Regions from separate parts of the Pectobacterium parvum genome, predicted to be linked through region 2. Evidence: predicted binding sites of a transcription regulator. Region 2 holds the regulator's gene; the other holds the start of a gene.
What was found. The regulator ArgR, encoded in region 2, controls arginine synthesis, uptake and breakdown. The targets are predictions, from matches to a motif close to ANTGAATAAAAATACANT.
Positions count from the first base shown of each region.

Region 1 (7,363 bases), 1.8 Mb from region 2:
TCGTATTATTGCGCGAATACAGATTAGGTGACGCCGACCGGATTTCAGAAACCTGAGTCATGAAATCCCGCGCGTTGACCGGTTTTCCTTTGGCACTAGGTTCATTCACCAATTCTAGAGGCTGGTTGAGGTGACCATCTTTATATTGCTGCCCGCGATCGGTTGGCCTGGATTGGCACCCCGCCAGAATGGCAATGACCACTGCGGTCAGCACGTACTTTCCCCACCGTCCCTTCATCTTTTCGCTCGCTTTTTACATCAAAAAATTTACCGTCGAACGATAACAAACAGCTATAGAGAAAGGAATGGGGGAGCGTATAAATCCGCAGAGCAAGGGTGTGCGGTTCGGTACGCCGCATAGCAAAAATCTACATTTCCTTTAATCACGCCCATTACGTTCACAAAACAACCCATCCGGTGGTAAATCAATCACCTGAAGACCTAATGCTGCTTTTTTTACAGAAATAGGTTGCATCAATGTTCATCGAGAGTATAGTGCGCATCCACGGACGCGGGGTGGAGCAGCCTGGTAGCTCGTCGGGCTCATAACCCGAAGGTCGTCGGTTCAAATCCGGCCCCCGCAACCAATTGATGTGAGTCGTCCATCAAGAGAAGTGAAGGCAGTAAAAGATAGTCAGTAGTAAAAAAGTCAGTACGGACGCGGGGTGGAGCAGCCTGGTAGCTCGTCGGGCTCATAACCCGAAGGTCGTCGGTTCGAATCCGGCCCCCGCAACCAATTGATGTGAGTCGTCCATCAAGAAAAGTGGAAGCAGTAAAAAAGAGTCAGTAATCAATAAGCTAGTACGGACGCGGGGTGGAGCAGCCTGGTAGCTCGTCGGGCTCATAACCCGAAGGTCGTCGGTTCGAATCCGGCCCCCGCAACCAATTAATACTGTCTTTCATCAAGTTCTGTTCGATTAAGAACGCAACGATAAAGCACCTTAACGGGTGCTTTTTTGTTTTCTACGCATTATCTGTTTCTACTGCCCCAGACATCTTCCTTCTGAACCGCGCCAGTTAGGCGCGGTCATCGTACGAGTTACATCGGCAACATCAACTACCGCTCAGCCTGACTGGCAAAGTAGGCTTTAATTCCTGCAAAAATGGATTCCGCAATTTGCTGCTGGAAATGGCTGGTGCGTAGCTTGCGCTCTTCTTCCAGATTACTGATAAATGCCGTCTCAACCAGAACAGACGGAATATCCGGCGCTTTCAGTACTGCAAACCCGGCCTGATCGACGCTGTTTTTATGCAGACGATTCACCCTGCCCAGTCGGGTCAGGATCTCTTTACCAAACGTCAGGCTGTCGCCAATCGTCACGGTCTGCACCAGATCGAACATGGTGTGATCCAAATAGCGATCGCCGCTCATGCTCACGCCACCGATCAAATCCGATTCGTTCTGGGTCTCTGCCAGAAATCTGGCGGCGGTACTGGTTGCGCCTTTCTTTGACAGGGCAAAAACCGACGATCCTCTTGCCGATCGATTGGTAAACGCATCCGCATGAATCGAAATGAACAGATCGGCACGCTGCTTGCGCGCTTTCGCCACCCGCACGCGCAGCGGAATGAACACATCTTCATTACGCGTCATATACGCTTTCATGTTGGATTCATTATCGATCAGCTTGCGCAGGCGGCGAGCGATTTGCAGCACGATGTCTTTCTCGCGCGTTTTATTCTTGCCAATCGCGCCGGGATCTTCACCGCCGTGGCCGGGGTCGAGCATGATAATCAGCGGACGATCCCGCCCGGCTTTCCCGGCTTTCGGCGCTTCTGCCGGCAGCGTACGTTCCAGATCGCCTTTGTTATAATCCTCCAGCAGTGCCAGCAGCGGATCTTCTTCGTTGTCGTAACGACCTGCCGCAGGATACAAATCCAGCACCAATCGATGCTTGAATTCAGCCACTGGCCCTAGCGTAAAGACTTTGGTCGTCGCCTGCTGCTTGAGCTCCAACACCAAGCGTACCGTGGTTTTATCAAACTGGCCGATGCGCGCTTCTTTAATCAGCGGGTCGTTATCCGACGTAAACTGGCTGGCTACCTCCTTCAGTACGCTGTTCAGATGAACATTTTCGATATCCACCACGATGCGTTCAGGATTACTCAGACTAAACTGTTTATATTTCAGCGGGTGATTGGATTCCAGCGTGACGCGGGTATAGGCGGAGGACGGCCAGACGCGCACGGCAACGACCTGCGTTGTCGCCGCTATTCCTACCCCACTTACGCTTAACAGCCAGGTTGCTGCTGCGCTTTGTAATAGACGCCGTCGAGTCAGATGATGATTCGAATGAGACATGCCACTCCGATCTGATTGCTGTGCGCTATCCTGCATTGTTGTGTTGCGAATGCGCGGGATAGGCCATTAAAAAATGAATAAAGGTAAAAATTGTCAAAAACTTTAACGAATCTATTCCATGCTGTCATGCAAAAATCCTATTCATGCCCGTCATACTTCAAGCCGCATGTGCGTTGGCTTCCCTTACTCACCCCAGTCACTTACTTATGTAAGCTCCTGGGGACTCGCGCGGTTGCCGCCTTCCTGCAACTCGAATTATTTAGGGCATGGTCTCAAGATGAAGCATTAATCCTCGCTTTTCTGGTTAATACTTCCTCTTGCCTTTTACGTCATAAAGAATAAAAATACAGAAATTACGAATAAAAATGCAAAGAGGGCTCGCAGTGAAGGAACGGAGTACAGAACTGGTTCAGGGCTTCCGCCATTCAGTTCCCTATATCAATGCCCACCGCGGCAAAACGTTTGTCATCATGTTAGGTGGCGAAGCCATTGAACATGCCAACTTCTCTAGCATCGTAAATGATATCGGGCTGCTACACAGTCTGGGGATCAAGCTGGTGGTCGTTTATGGCGCTCGTCCCCAGATCGATGCCAATCTGACAACGCATCACTACGAGCCTCTCTACCATAAAAACACCCGCATCACCGACAGCACCACGCTGGAGCTGGTCAAGCAGGCAGCAGGAATGTTGCAGTTGGACATCACCGCCCGGCTGTCGATGAGCCTGAACAACACGCCGCTGCAAGGCGCCCACATTAATGTCGTCAGCGGTAACTTTATTATCGCGCAGCCGCTTGGCGTGGATGACGGTGTGGACTATTGCCACAGCGGCCGTATTCGCCGCATTGATGAGGAAGCCGTTCACCGCCAGCTGAATAGCGGTGCCATTGTGCTGCTCGGTCCGGTTGCGGTTTCAGTCACCGGTGAAAGTTTCAATTTAACCTCGGAAGAGGTCGCGACCCAGCTCGCTATTAAGCTGAAAGCGGAAAAGATGATCGGCTTCTGCTCCTCGCAGGGCGTAACCAATGAAGAAGGCAACATCATTTCCGAGCTGTTCCCTGACGATGCACAGCAGCGTATTGATGCGCTGGAACAGACTGGCGATTACCATTCGGGGACGGTCCGATTCCTGCGCGGCGCGGTCAAAGCCTGCCGCAGCGGCGTACGCCGTAGCCACCTGATCAGCTATCAGGACGACGGCGCGCTGCTGCAAGAACTGTTCTCACGCGACGGCATCGGTACGCAGATCGTGATGGAAAGCGCCGAGCAAGTTCGCCGGGCGACCATCAATGACATTGGCGGTATTCTGGAACTGATCCGCCCATTGGAAGAGCAAGGTATTCTGGTCAGACGCTCGCGCGAGCAGTTGGAAATGGAAATCGACAAATTCACCGTCGTGGTACGTGATAACCTGACCATCGCCTGTGCTGCGCTTTACCCATTCCCAGAAGAAAGCATCGGCGAAATGGCCTGCGTCGCGGTTCACCCGGATTACCGCAGTTCATCACGCGGCGATATGCTGTTACTGCGCGTTGCCGCTCAGGCGCGTCAGCAGGGTCTGCAAAAGCTGTTCGTGCTGACAACGCACAGCATCCACTGGTTCCAGGAACGCGGCTTTTTACCCGCCGAAGTGGAAATGCTGCCGAAGAAAAAGCAGGCGCTGTATAACTACCAGCGTCGCTCGAAGATTCTGGTGCTGGATCTCTGAGTTATTCCACTCGATAACGCTTCTCGTGGCCGATCGTAAAATCGGCCACGCTGTTTTCATTCGCTCACGATGTTTTCATCCGCTTATGGCTGCTTGCCAAACTCACAGCTCAGCGTTGTCCACTTCCTTGCCTGTTCACTCAGCGTAAATCCTAACCCCAGACGATCGGATACCCACATGCGCCCATCGCGCAGCTCTAGCTGCTCGTTGAAAAGTGGATTCAGCCACTCGAAGTGTTCCAGCCAGGGTTCAATCGGATAGGCCGCAGCCAGATGCAAATGCACTTCCATCGCAAAATGCGGTGCCAGTTTACGACCGTGCTTCGCAGCCAAATCCATAATTTTCAGGAAAGGCGAAATCCCACCCACACGCGGTGCATCCGGCTGGACGAAATCACTGGCGTTACCGAGGATCAGCTGTTCATGCTCGCGGAAGCTGGTCAGCATCTCGCCAGTGGCAATCGGCGTATCCAGCGCGGCCGTCAGCGCTGCGTGACCTTCCACATCGTAGGCGTCCAGCGGCTCTTCAATCCAGATCAGATTAAAGGCTTCCATCTTTCTGCCCATCCGAATCGCCGTTTCGCGATCCCACTGCTGATTGGCATCCACCATCAGCGGGAAGTCATCCCCCAGCGCTTCACGCACCGCGGTGAGGCGACGGATATCTTCCGCCGTATTCGGCTGGCCGACTTTCAGTTTGATCCCGCCGATGCCGCTTTCACGGGAGATCACGACATTTTTTAATACCTGATCCAATGGCGTATGCAGGAAGCCGCCGGAGGTGTTGTAACACTGCACGGAATCACGGTGTGAGCCCAGCAGCTTAGACAGAGGCAGGCCCGCACGCTTGGCTTTCATGTCCCACAGCGCGATGTCGAGCGGAGAAATCGCCTGTACTGCCATGCCACTGCGGCCAACCGATGCGCCAGCCCACAGCAGCTTGGTATAGATCTTATCGATATCGTTCGGATCTTCGCCCAGCAGATTATCGGCAATCTCTTTCGCATGGGCATAAATGCCCTGTCCGCCCGCTCGCTTGGAGTAGCTGAACCCGACCCCTTCAAACCCATCACGACTGCGGATTTCCGCAAAAATAATGGCGACTTCGGTCAGGGGTTTCTGCCTTCCGGTCAGTACTTTCGCATCACTAACCGGCGTTGCCAGCGGCAAAAACGCCAGAGAGAGTTTTACCCATTCGATTCGATCGCCCGACTCGGCAGCCGTCCTGACGTTCGTGACTTTTGCATAGCTAACTGCTGCTGAATTTGCACTGATGGTCATGTCTTACCTCGTAAAATGATTGCGCTAACATTCATAAACAGAAGGAAGATAGCGATAAATGAAGAAAAAACATGCAATGCATATCACATAATAATCATTATCACGATAAAACCGTCCATCAAGAGACAAAATTAATGATTGCGCAATCACCACAAAAAGTTAGAGGATACAGCGGAAATACCGCCTAGCCAGCTCTTGGGCCAGCCCGAAAAAGCGAGACAATTCGGCAGGTTGTCAGAAACACAGGCGACTGGTAAACCGATGTACCATCAACGATAATCCAGCGACATGTGAATATGCGCGCAGCCTCAGAAGGGAACCCGTGATTGAAACGCGATAAGAACGCCAGCAGCATGCCGCCGCGTGCTCCCACGCTTGAAGATGTCGCGCGTGCCGCAGGCATTTCGCCCATGACCGTCAGCCGCGCGTTGAACAATCCGAAGATTGTTCGTGCAGAAACCGTGAACAAGGTGATGGAAGCGGTCCGCGCCACAGGTTATATCCCCAATATGTTAGCGGGCGGGCTCGCCTCCCGACGCAGTAAGCTGATCGCCGTCGTTGTACCGCAAATCAATAACAACATGTTCGTTGATACCGTTCAGGCAATCAGCGATGAGCTGGCCGCACGCGGTTACCACATGCTGTTGTGCGTTGCTGGCTATACCAATGAATCCGAGGCAGAGATTGTCGCTACCCTGCTTTCTCGTCGCCCAGACGGGATCGTCCTCACCGGTATTCACCACACGCCCGAACTCAAACGTCTTCTGCTCAACGCCACGATCCCCGTCGTTGAAATCTGGGATCTCACCCCGACGCCGCTCGATATGCTGGTCGGTTTTTCCCATGAAAATATCGGGAACGCTATTGGGCACTATTTGCTGGGTAAAGGACATTCGCGCTTTGGCCTTGTCTGGACCGAAGACACGCGTGCCGGATTACGTAAGAAAGGCATTTACGACCTCATACAAAAACAGCCGGAAAGCTACGTGCGTGAAGCCATCGCCCCGTGGCCTGCGACGCTGGCGTTAGGGCGACAAGGGCTGAGTGAACTTCTGGCTAATGGCGACGTTTTTGATGCCATCATTTGCAGTTCCGATACGCTGGCGCAAGGTGTGATGATCGAAGCGGCTGCCAGAGGATTAGCGGTGCCGGGGCAACTGGCAGTCATGGGATTTGGCGATCTGGATTTCGCTGCACACAGCAAACCGACGATTACAACGGTCAGGGTTGATCGCTGGAAGATCGGCACCGACGCAGCGGCAATGCTGGCAGAAAAAATTGAGGGGAAGAGCGTACCCTCTCCCATCGTGGATATCGGTTTTTCACTGATTGAACGCGAGTCTGCCTGACGTTCTATTCATCACATTTGATTGCCCTCACCGACTCGGCCCGCCGTGGGCCTTGCCAGCCTGCAACACAAATGATTTAAGGTGTGTCGCCATTCATCAGTGCGCTAATTCTCTCTTCCAGGCCGCTATAGCGTTGCGTTGGCGTTTTCACCGCTCGGCAGAGAATACGGACATCGGTATAGAGTGACAAACGCTGGCACGCGCGGGTGATGGCGGTATACACCAGCTCCCGCGTCAGCACCGGCAAATAGTGGTTAGGCAGCACCAGCGCCGTATGATCAAACTCCGATCCCTGTGATTTATGCACCGTCATCGCATAGGCCGTTTCATGCGGCGGCAGACGGCTTGGCGTAACGTCTTTGGTTTCGCCATTTGGCAACGGGAAAAATACGCGCAGTTCCCCGCTTTCTCCCATCATGGCAAGACCGATATCCCCATTGAACAGACCCAATGCGGCATCGTTACGTTCAATCATGACCGGTCGGCCGGAATACCAGCGGTTAAGCGGATTACGGCTGCGCTGAATCAGCCCAGCCTGATGCAAAGCCTGCTCGATGCGCTGATTCAGCCCTGCTACGCCAAATGGCCCTTCGCGCAATGCGCACAGCTGGCGATAGCGCTGGAAGGCAAGCAGCACAGCATCCGGCGTGGATCCCGTAGCAACAAGCTGTAGATAATCACGATACCCTTCGACACACTGTGCCAGCATGGCCTGATACTCTT
Region 1 covers NZ_CP087392.1:3,772,650-3,780,012, forward strand. The annotation lists gene mltA (murein transglycosylase A) at 1-238, opposite strand, end outside; tRNA gene LOZ86_RS17025 (tRNA-Met) at 511-587, shown strand; tRNA gene LOZ86_RS17030 (tRNA-Met) at 660-736, shown strand; tRNA gene LOZ86_RS17035 (tRNA-Met) at 809-885, shown strand; gene amiC (N-acetylmuramoyl-L-alanine amidase AmiC) at 1,058-2,302, opposite strand; gene argA (amino-acid N-acetyltransferase) at 2,668-4,011, shown strand; gene LOZ86_RS17050 (L-talarate/galactarate dehydratase) at 4,095-5,291, opposite strand; gene LOZ86_RS17055 (LacI family DNA-binding transcriptional regulator) at 5,618-6,640, shown strand; gene recD (exodeoxyribonuclease V subunit alpha) at 6,717-7,363, opposite strand, start outside.
Region 1: argA (amino-acid N-acetyltransferase) is a predicted target of ArgR. The motif match lies at 2,636-2,653, and genes of this name have one in related genera.

Region 2 (7,363 bases):
TCGTTTTGATAAACCAGCTTGGACATTACATCATCAGCGGTGGTGGAAAACGTATACGCCCGATGATTGCTGTCCTTGCGGCCAGAGCCCTTGACTATACTGGTGATAAACATGTCACTGTCGCCGCGCTGATCGAATTTATCCACACTGCAACACTGCTGCATGATGACGTGGTAGACGAATCCGACATGCGCCGAGGTAAAGCAACGGCAAATGCCGCCTTTGGCAACGCAGCAAGCGTGCTAGTTGGGGATTTCATTTATACCCGCGCCTTCCAGATGATGACCAGCCTCGAATCATTACGCGTTCTGGCGCTGATGTCAGAAGCGGTGAACGTGATCGCTGAAGGCGAAGTCTTGCAGCTAATGAACTGCAACGACCCGGATATCACTGAAGAAAGCTATATGCGCGTCATTTACAGTAAAACAGCGCGTTTATTTGAAGCCGCAGCGCAATCATCATCAATCCTTGCCGGCGCGACGCCAGAGCAAGAAAAAGCGCTTCAGGACTATGGCCGCTACCTGGGCACCGCGTTCCAGTTAATTGACGATCTGCTCGACTACAGCGCGGACGGCAAAACGCTGGGGAAAAACACGGGCGATGACCTCAATGAAGGCAAGCCAACGCTGCCGCTGCTGCACGCAATGCGTCATGGTACTGCAGAACAAAGCTCGATGATTCGCAAGGCGATTGAAGAAGGAAACGGGCGTCATCTGCTGGGGCCGGTTCTTTCCGCCATGCAGCAATGTGGTTCACTTGATTATACGCGTCAGCGTGCCGAAGAAGAGGCTGATAAAGCGATTAGCGCACTACAGTTGCTGCCGGAAACGGCACACCGCATGGCGCTCGAAGGCCTTGCTCACTTAGCCGTACAGCGCGATTTCTAACGTGGTATAAATGATTTAACCTAAGTAGCGCGAGTAGCGCTGCCTTGCAGCGCTACTCGTTCGCCAGACTTAGGCAGTCTGGTCGAGTGTGACATCATCCAGCCGAGACAGCATCGCTATTGTCCCTTCACGCAAGATGAAATTAATCAGCCGGCTTCGTTCATCAACGGAAAGTTGATGGAAAATATGCACCCACGATGACAGCAGGGTCGGCTCATTATCGATACGATAATACTCGGTTGGCGGATTTTCTTTTACCAGTAGAGAGTTCCTGACCTCGTTTGGCAAACTGCGAATAGAATATTCGACACCGCGCCCTTGAACCCCTTTCCGCCTGCGCTTTTCCCAACCATCGTCTCGCGCCCGTTTGTTCAGCCCCTGCGGCGACTTAGGCAATCCACCTACGCCAACCAGCTCACTTGTTGCAAACCACTCTTTGTCCATACTCGTCACTCCCTTGTTTGTTTTGAACAGGCATTACGTCAACTCGCCCAAAAGTTTCCATATAGTAGACTATAATTACCTAAGCCGCTAACTTTTACACGTTACCGACACACCTAAGTAATAGAAGAAATGATTAAATCCAGCGTGATGTCCAACCACCGCAGCCAGAGAAAGTGCTACAAAGCGACAGAAAATACAGGTTCCTTTTCATCACTGAGGCTAACGTTCAGAAAGATCGCCAGTCGCGAATCAGTCAATCACCATCGATGAGATAGGTTCCCCATCCGACGGTGTAATGCCTAACTGACTCAGCGTGGTAGACACACCGACTCGCAGAATATAAGCGATTAGCTCATCTCTTTCTTTTTCAGATAGTTGCTGATAAATCTGCATCCATACGGCCAGTGCCGCAGGCTGTTTCGCCGAGTAGGCGGAAGGCTTGATTTCGAGTAATAGGGATTTTTTTACCGTATCCGGCAAGCTGTGAATTGAGTACTCCACTCCTCTTCCCTGGACGCCTTTACGGCGACGCTTCTCCCATCCATCCTCGCGGGCGCGCTTATTTAATCCTTGTCTTGATTTCGGAAGGCCGCCGACTCCAACCAATTCGCTGGTAGCAAACCACTCTTTTTTCATTGCCTTTCATCCTGATAGTGCCATCCCTAACAAAAACGCCCTTATTTGGAAATTAATTGAGAATTTTAAGGGAATCTAATGCTATATTATTTCCAAATAATAATGTCATGTTAGTTCGGCATATAACTAACATCCGTTATTTATACCACTAATCTACAGTCGTCTTATAGCAAATAAGGGAAGGATTATGATTTTAAGGAAACAAGACTGGCATCCCGCTGATATCATTGCTGCACTGCGCAAGAAAAACACGACGCTGGCGGCGGTATCGCGAGCGGCCGGATTAAGCTCATCTACGCTAGCTAATGCACTCTCACGCCCTTGGCCCAAAGGGGAGTGGCTTATTGCCGATGCGATGGGTATTCACCCATCAGAGATTTGGCCCAGCCGGTACTACAATCCAGAAACCAATGAGCTTATCGACAGAAAAAAACTCATCCGTCCCGATTAAAAAAGAAAAAGCCGGAGATCGACATCTCCGGCTTTTTATTCTGCGAATGACTAACACTCGCTCATACCCTAAATAATTCGAGTTGCAGGAAGGCGGCGACGCAGCAAGTCCCCAGAAACTTACATCAGTAAGTGACTGGGGTGAGCGAGGAAAGCCAACGCATATGCAGCTTGAAGTATGACGGGTATTTAGTTCTTGATGAACGTCTCGCCTAGCTCAATATCCTGCTTCAGCGTATCCAGCATGCTGTTCAGCGCATTTTGCTCAAAAGCGCTTAATGTGCCGATGTCTTTACGCTCGGCGACGCCGTCTTTGCCTAACAGAATCGGTTGAGCGAAGAAGCGGGCATATTTGCCATCGCTTTCAACGTATGCACATTCCACCACACCGCTTTCGCCTTGCAGCGCACGAACCAGAGACAGACCAAAACGTGCCGCAGCCTGACCCATCGACAACGTAGCCGATCCGCCACCTGCTTTGGCTTCAACAACCTCAGTACCCGCATTCTGGATACGCTTGGTCAGATCAGCCACTTCCTGCTCGCTGAAGCTGATACCAGGAACCTGAGACAGCAGCGGCAGAATCGTCACACCAGAATGTCCACCGATAACTGGCACATTAATGTCCTGCGGCTGTTTGCCTTTCAGCTCAGCAACGAACGTGTTGGAACGGATGATATCCAGCGTTGTAACGCCGAACAGTTTGTTCTTGTCATATACGCCAGCTTTTTTCAGTACTTCGGCTGCAATGGCAACGGTCGTATTCACTGGGTTGGTGATGATACCGACACAGGCTTTCGGGCAAGTAACCGCAATTTGCTCAACCAGATTACGCACAATGCCAGCATTGACGTTGAACAGATCGGAACGATCCATACCAGGTTTACGTGCCACACCCGCGGAGATCAGCACGATATCTGCACCAACAAGCGCTGGTTTAGCATCTTCACCGCTATAGCCTTTGATCTTCACTGCTGTAGGAATATGGCTCAGATCGACGGCAACACCCGGCGTTACTGGGGCGATATCGTAAAGGGATAGTTCTGAACCTGAAGGAAGCTGGGTTTTGAGGAGGAGTGCGAGTGCCTGACCGATACCACCTGCTGCTCCGAGAACTGCAACTTTCATCCTAAACTCCTTATTATCATAAAATAAAAAAGTGCCGTGAATTCATTTGGTTATAAACAGAATATAAAAATGGGGATACGAGCAACCTACTTATCTTTCCATAAATGACACGAGAGACAAAAAATACGCTATGTCTCTAATAATAAATCAAAAACAACCATTCGTTTGAAAGGTAAGTAAAGTTAATAAGCTATTGAGCTATAACGCGGTGTTCATTCACGTGCGTTTAACCGGTGCGCTACATTACACCGATCAATGGCGTCCGAACAACATCATTCTGATAACATTTGATTTACTTTTATGTGACGCAGGACGCATTTTTCGGACTGCCCGAGAGTCGATTTTTTTTGAAAACAGCGACTAACGCATATCTGGTGAAAGGGACTGGAATTATACGCGATTTAATTGCATAAAAATTCACACAACTGCATAATAGGAAGATTAACCATAACAATTAATCCGGTGCAGAATGCGAAATTCGACAAAACAAGAAGACCTCGTTAAAGCGTTCAAGGCGCTGTTAAAAGAAGAGAAGTTCAGTTCTCAAAGTGAAATTGTTCAGGCATTGCAAGACGAAGGATTTGAAAACATCAACCAATCCAAGGTGTCACGCATGCTAACGAAATTTGGCGCCGTGCGCACACGCAATGCCAAAATGGAGATGGTGTATTGTCTCCCTGCCGAACTTGGCGTCCCGACGACATCCAGCCCGCTGAAGAACCTTGTGCTCGACGTGGATTACAATGATGCCGTCGTCGTGATCCATACCAGCCCTGGCGCCGCGCAGCTCATTGCTCGCCTGCTGGATTCACTAGGTAAGTCAGAAGGCATTCTCGGCACTATCGCGGGTGATGACACTATTTTTACCACCCCAGCAAGAGGCTTCAGCGTCAAACAGCTCTACGAAGCTATTCTGGTGTTATTCGAACAAGAGTTGTAATTCGCTTTTTTGCTACGCTTTCTTCACTACGTGTAGACCCGAGATCTACACGTAGTGATTACCGCTCGAACGCTCACACCGCAGGCAATTCAGCCAACGGCCAACGTGGCCGAACAGATACGCCCAGCGTCTGGCTCGCGCCATGCACAAGACGCACACTGCCTGCGTAGGCAATCATCGCGCCATTATCCGTACAAAATTCAGGCCGCGCATAAAACACTTCACCACCGCGTTTCACCATCACTTCACCTAAGCGCTGGCGCAGTGTCCGGTTTGCACTCACGCCTCCCGCCATGACCAGTCGTTTAAAACCCGTCTCATCCAACGCACGACGACATTTTATCGCCAGCGTATCTACGACGGCGTCTTCAAACGCACGAGCAATGTCAGCACGCGTTTGATCGTCATCACCATTGCTACGAATCGTATTGGCAGCAAACGTTTTTAGCCCAGAAAAGCTGAAATCCAGCCCCGGCCGATCGGTCATCGGGCGCGGAAACGTAAAGCGTTGGGAATTCCCCGCCTGCGCCATTTTCGACAGCATTGGACCACCGGGGTAATCTAATCCCAGTAACTTCGCCGTTTTATCAAACGCTTCACCCGCCGCATCATCAATCGACTCGCCCAGCAAACGGTACTCACCAATGCCTGTCACGCTGATGAGCTGCGTATGACCACCAGAGACCAGCAGCGCCACGAAAGGAAACGCCGGCGGGTTATCTTCCAGCATCGGCGCCAGCAAGTGCCCTTCCATATGGTGCACAGGAATCGCCGGTACACCCCAGGCGAATGCCAACGACCTACCGATCGTCGCGCCCACTAATAGCGCGCCAACCAAACCAGGGCCGGCGGTGTAAGCCACACCATCGATATCGTCAGCCTGTAGCCCAGCTTCACGCAGCGCCGCCTGAATCAACGGAACCGTTTTACGCACGTGATCTCGTGAGGCGAGCTCAGGCACTACGCCGCCGTAATCAGCATGCAATTTGACCTGGCTGTATAACTGATTGGCGAGCAAACCGGTTTCCGTGTCATAAATGGCCACACCGGTTTCATCACAGGATGTTTCGATACCCAATACGCGCATTGCTGTTCCTAACTTTGATGATGATACGAGCATGCGTTAAATGCCGCTTGCTTCAAACTGCGGATAGTCTACCATAAGCGACCTGATTTCTGCGCTGGCCGTGGCTGGGCGTTTTATGATCACCGCAATGCTTTACAAAGACGTCAGGTTTGCAGTAGAATTCCGCACCATTTTGAAAAGGCTGGCACAAGGCCAGCGGCAAACCGAATTTATTGAGGTGAGAGGCACATGCCGGTAATTAAAGTACGTGAAAACGAGCCGTTCGACGTAGCTCTGCGTCGCTTCAAACGTTCCTGTGAAAAAGCAGGCGTCCTGGCTGAAGTTCGTCGTCGTGAGTTTTATGAAAAACCAACGACCGAACGCAAGCGCGCTAAAGCTTCTGCAGTGAAACGTCACGCGAAGAAATTGGCTCGAGAAAACGCACGCCGCACTCGTCTGTATTAATTTTCAGGAGGGTTTCCCTCCAACGCGTGATTAATCCGCAGACTTAGCAGTTGCATACGTAAGGCCGTGCTTTCCAAAAGGAAGCGCGGCTTGTTGTCGTTTATAAGCTATATCCAATGTAATCACCTTACAGAAGGGTATACACTAGGGGCTTATGGCTGGACGAATCCCACGCGTATTTATTAATGACCTGCTGGCTCGCACCGACATCGTCGATCTCATTGACGCGCGCGTCAAACTGAAGAAGCAGGGCAAAAACTACCATGCGTGCTGCCCGTTCCATCACGAGAAGACCCCCTCATTCACCGTAAACAGTGACAAACAGTTCTATCACTGTTTTGGCTGTGGCGCACACGGCACAGCCATAGACTTTTTAATGAATTACGATCGTCTCGAATTCGTTGAAACCATTGAAGAACTGGCTACGATGCATGGTTTGGAAGTGCCTTATGAAACTGGCACAGGCCCAACTAAGCAAGAAATTCACCAACGACATAATCAGTACGAGCTGATGGGGCACATCAGCTCGTTTTATCAGCAAGCACTGCAACATTCCGTCGGAGTTCCTGCGTTGCAGTATCTGCAACAGCGTGGTTTAAGTGCAGAGGTGATCAGCCATTTTTCAATTGGCTTCGCTCCATCCGGCTGGGATAACGTTCTCAAGCGGTTTGGTGAAGGTAGCGATCGCAACGTATTGAACGATGTCGGTATGCTGGTGACTAACGATCAGGGCAGAACGTACGACCGCTTTCGCGAGCGCGTGATGTTCCCCATCCGCGACAAGAGGGGAAGAGTGATTGCCTTCGGCGGACGCGTGTTAGGTCACGATACTCCGAAGTATCTGAACTCACCAGAAACGGGCATTTTCCATAAAGGTCGCCAGCTGTACGGCCTGTATGAAGCACAGCAAAACCATAAAGATCTCAAACGACTCTTGGTTGTTGAAGGTTATATGGATGTGGTGGCGTTGGCGCAGTTTGGTATTGATTATGCGGTGGCATCGCTGGGTACCTCCACGACTGCCGAACACATTCAGTTACTCTTTCGCGCCACCGATCTGGTGGTGTGTTGTTACGACGGAGACCGTGCCGGACGCGAAGCGGCATGGCGCGCGCTGGAAACTGCGCTACCCTATTTGAACGATGGTCGCCAGCTACGTTTTATGTTCCTACCAGATGGTGAAGATCCCGACACGCTGGTGCGTAAAGAAGGCAAAGCCGCCTTTGAGCAGCGTATGGTACAAGCGTTGCCGCTGTCGCAGTTTCTGTTTGAGACGCTGCAACAGCAGGTGGATATGAGTTCTGCTGACGGTCGAACCAAACTTGGTATTCTCGCTATGCCATTGAT
Region 2 covers NZ_CP087392.1:908,823-916,185, forward strand. The annotation lists gene ispB (octaprenyl diphosphate synthase) at 1-887, shown strand, start outside; gene LOZ86_RS04135 (DNA-binding protein) at 957-1,331, opposite strand; gene LOZ86_RS04140 (DNA-binding protein) at 1,581-1,967, opposite strand; gene LOZ86_RS04145 (helix-turn-helix domain-containing protein) at 2,155-2,418, shown strand; gene mdh (malate dehydrogenase) at 2,607-3,545, opposite strand; gene argR (transcriptional regulator ArgR) at 4,015-4,485, shown strand; gene tsaD (tRNA (adenosine(37)-N6)-threonylcarbamoyltransferase complex transferase subunit TsaD) at 4,559-5,572, opposite strand; gene rpsU (30S ribosomal protein S21) at 5,801-6,016, shown strand; gene dnaG (DNA primase) at 6,171-7,363, shown strand, end outside.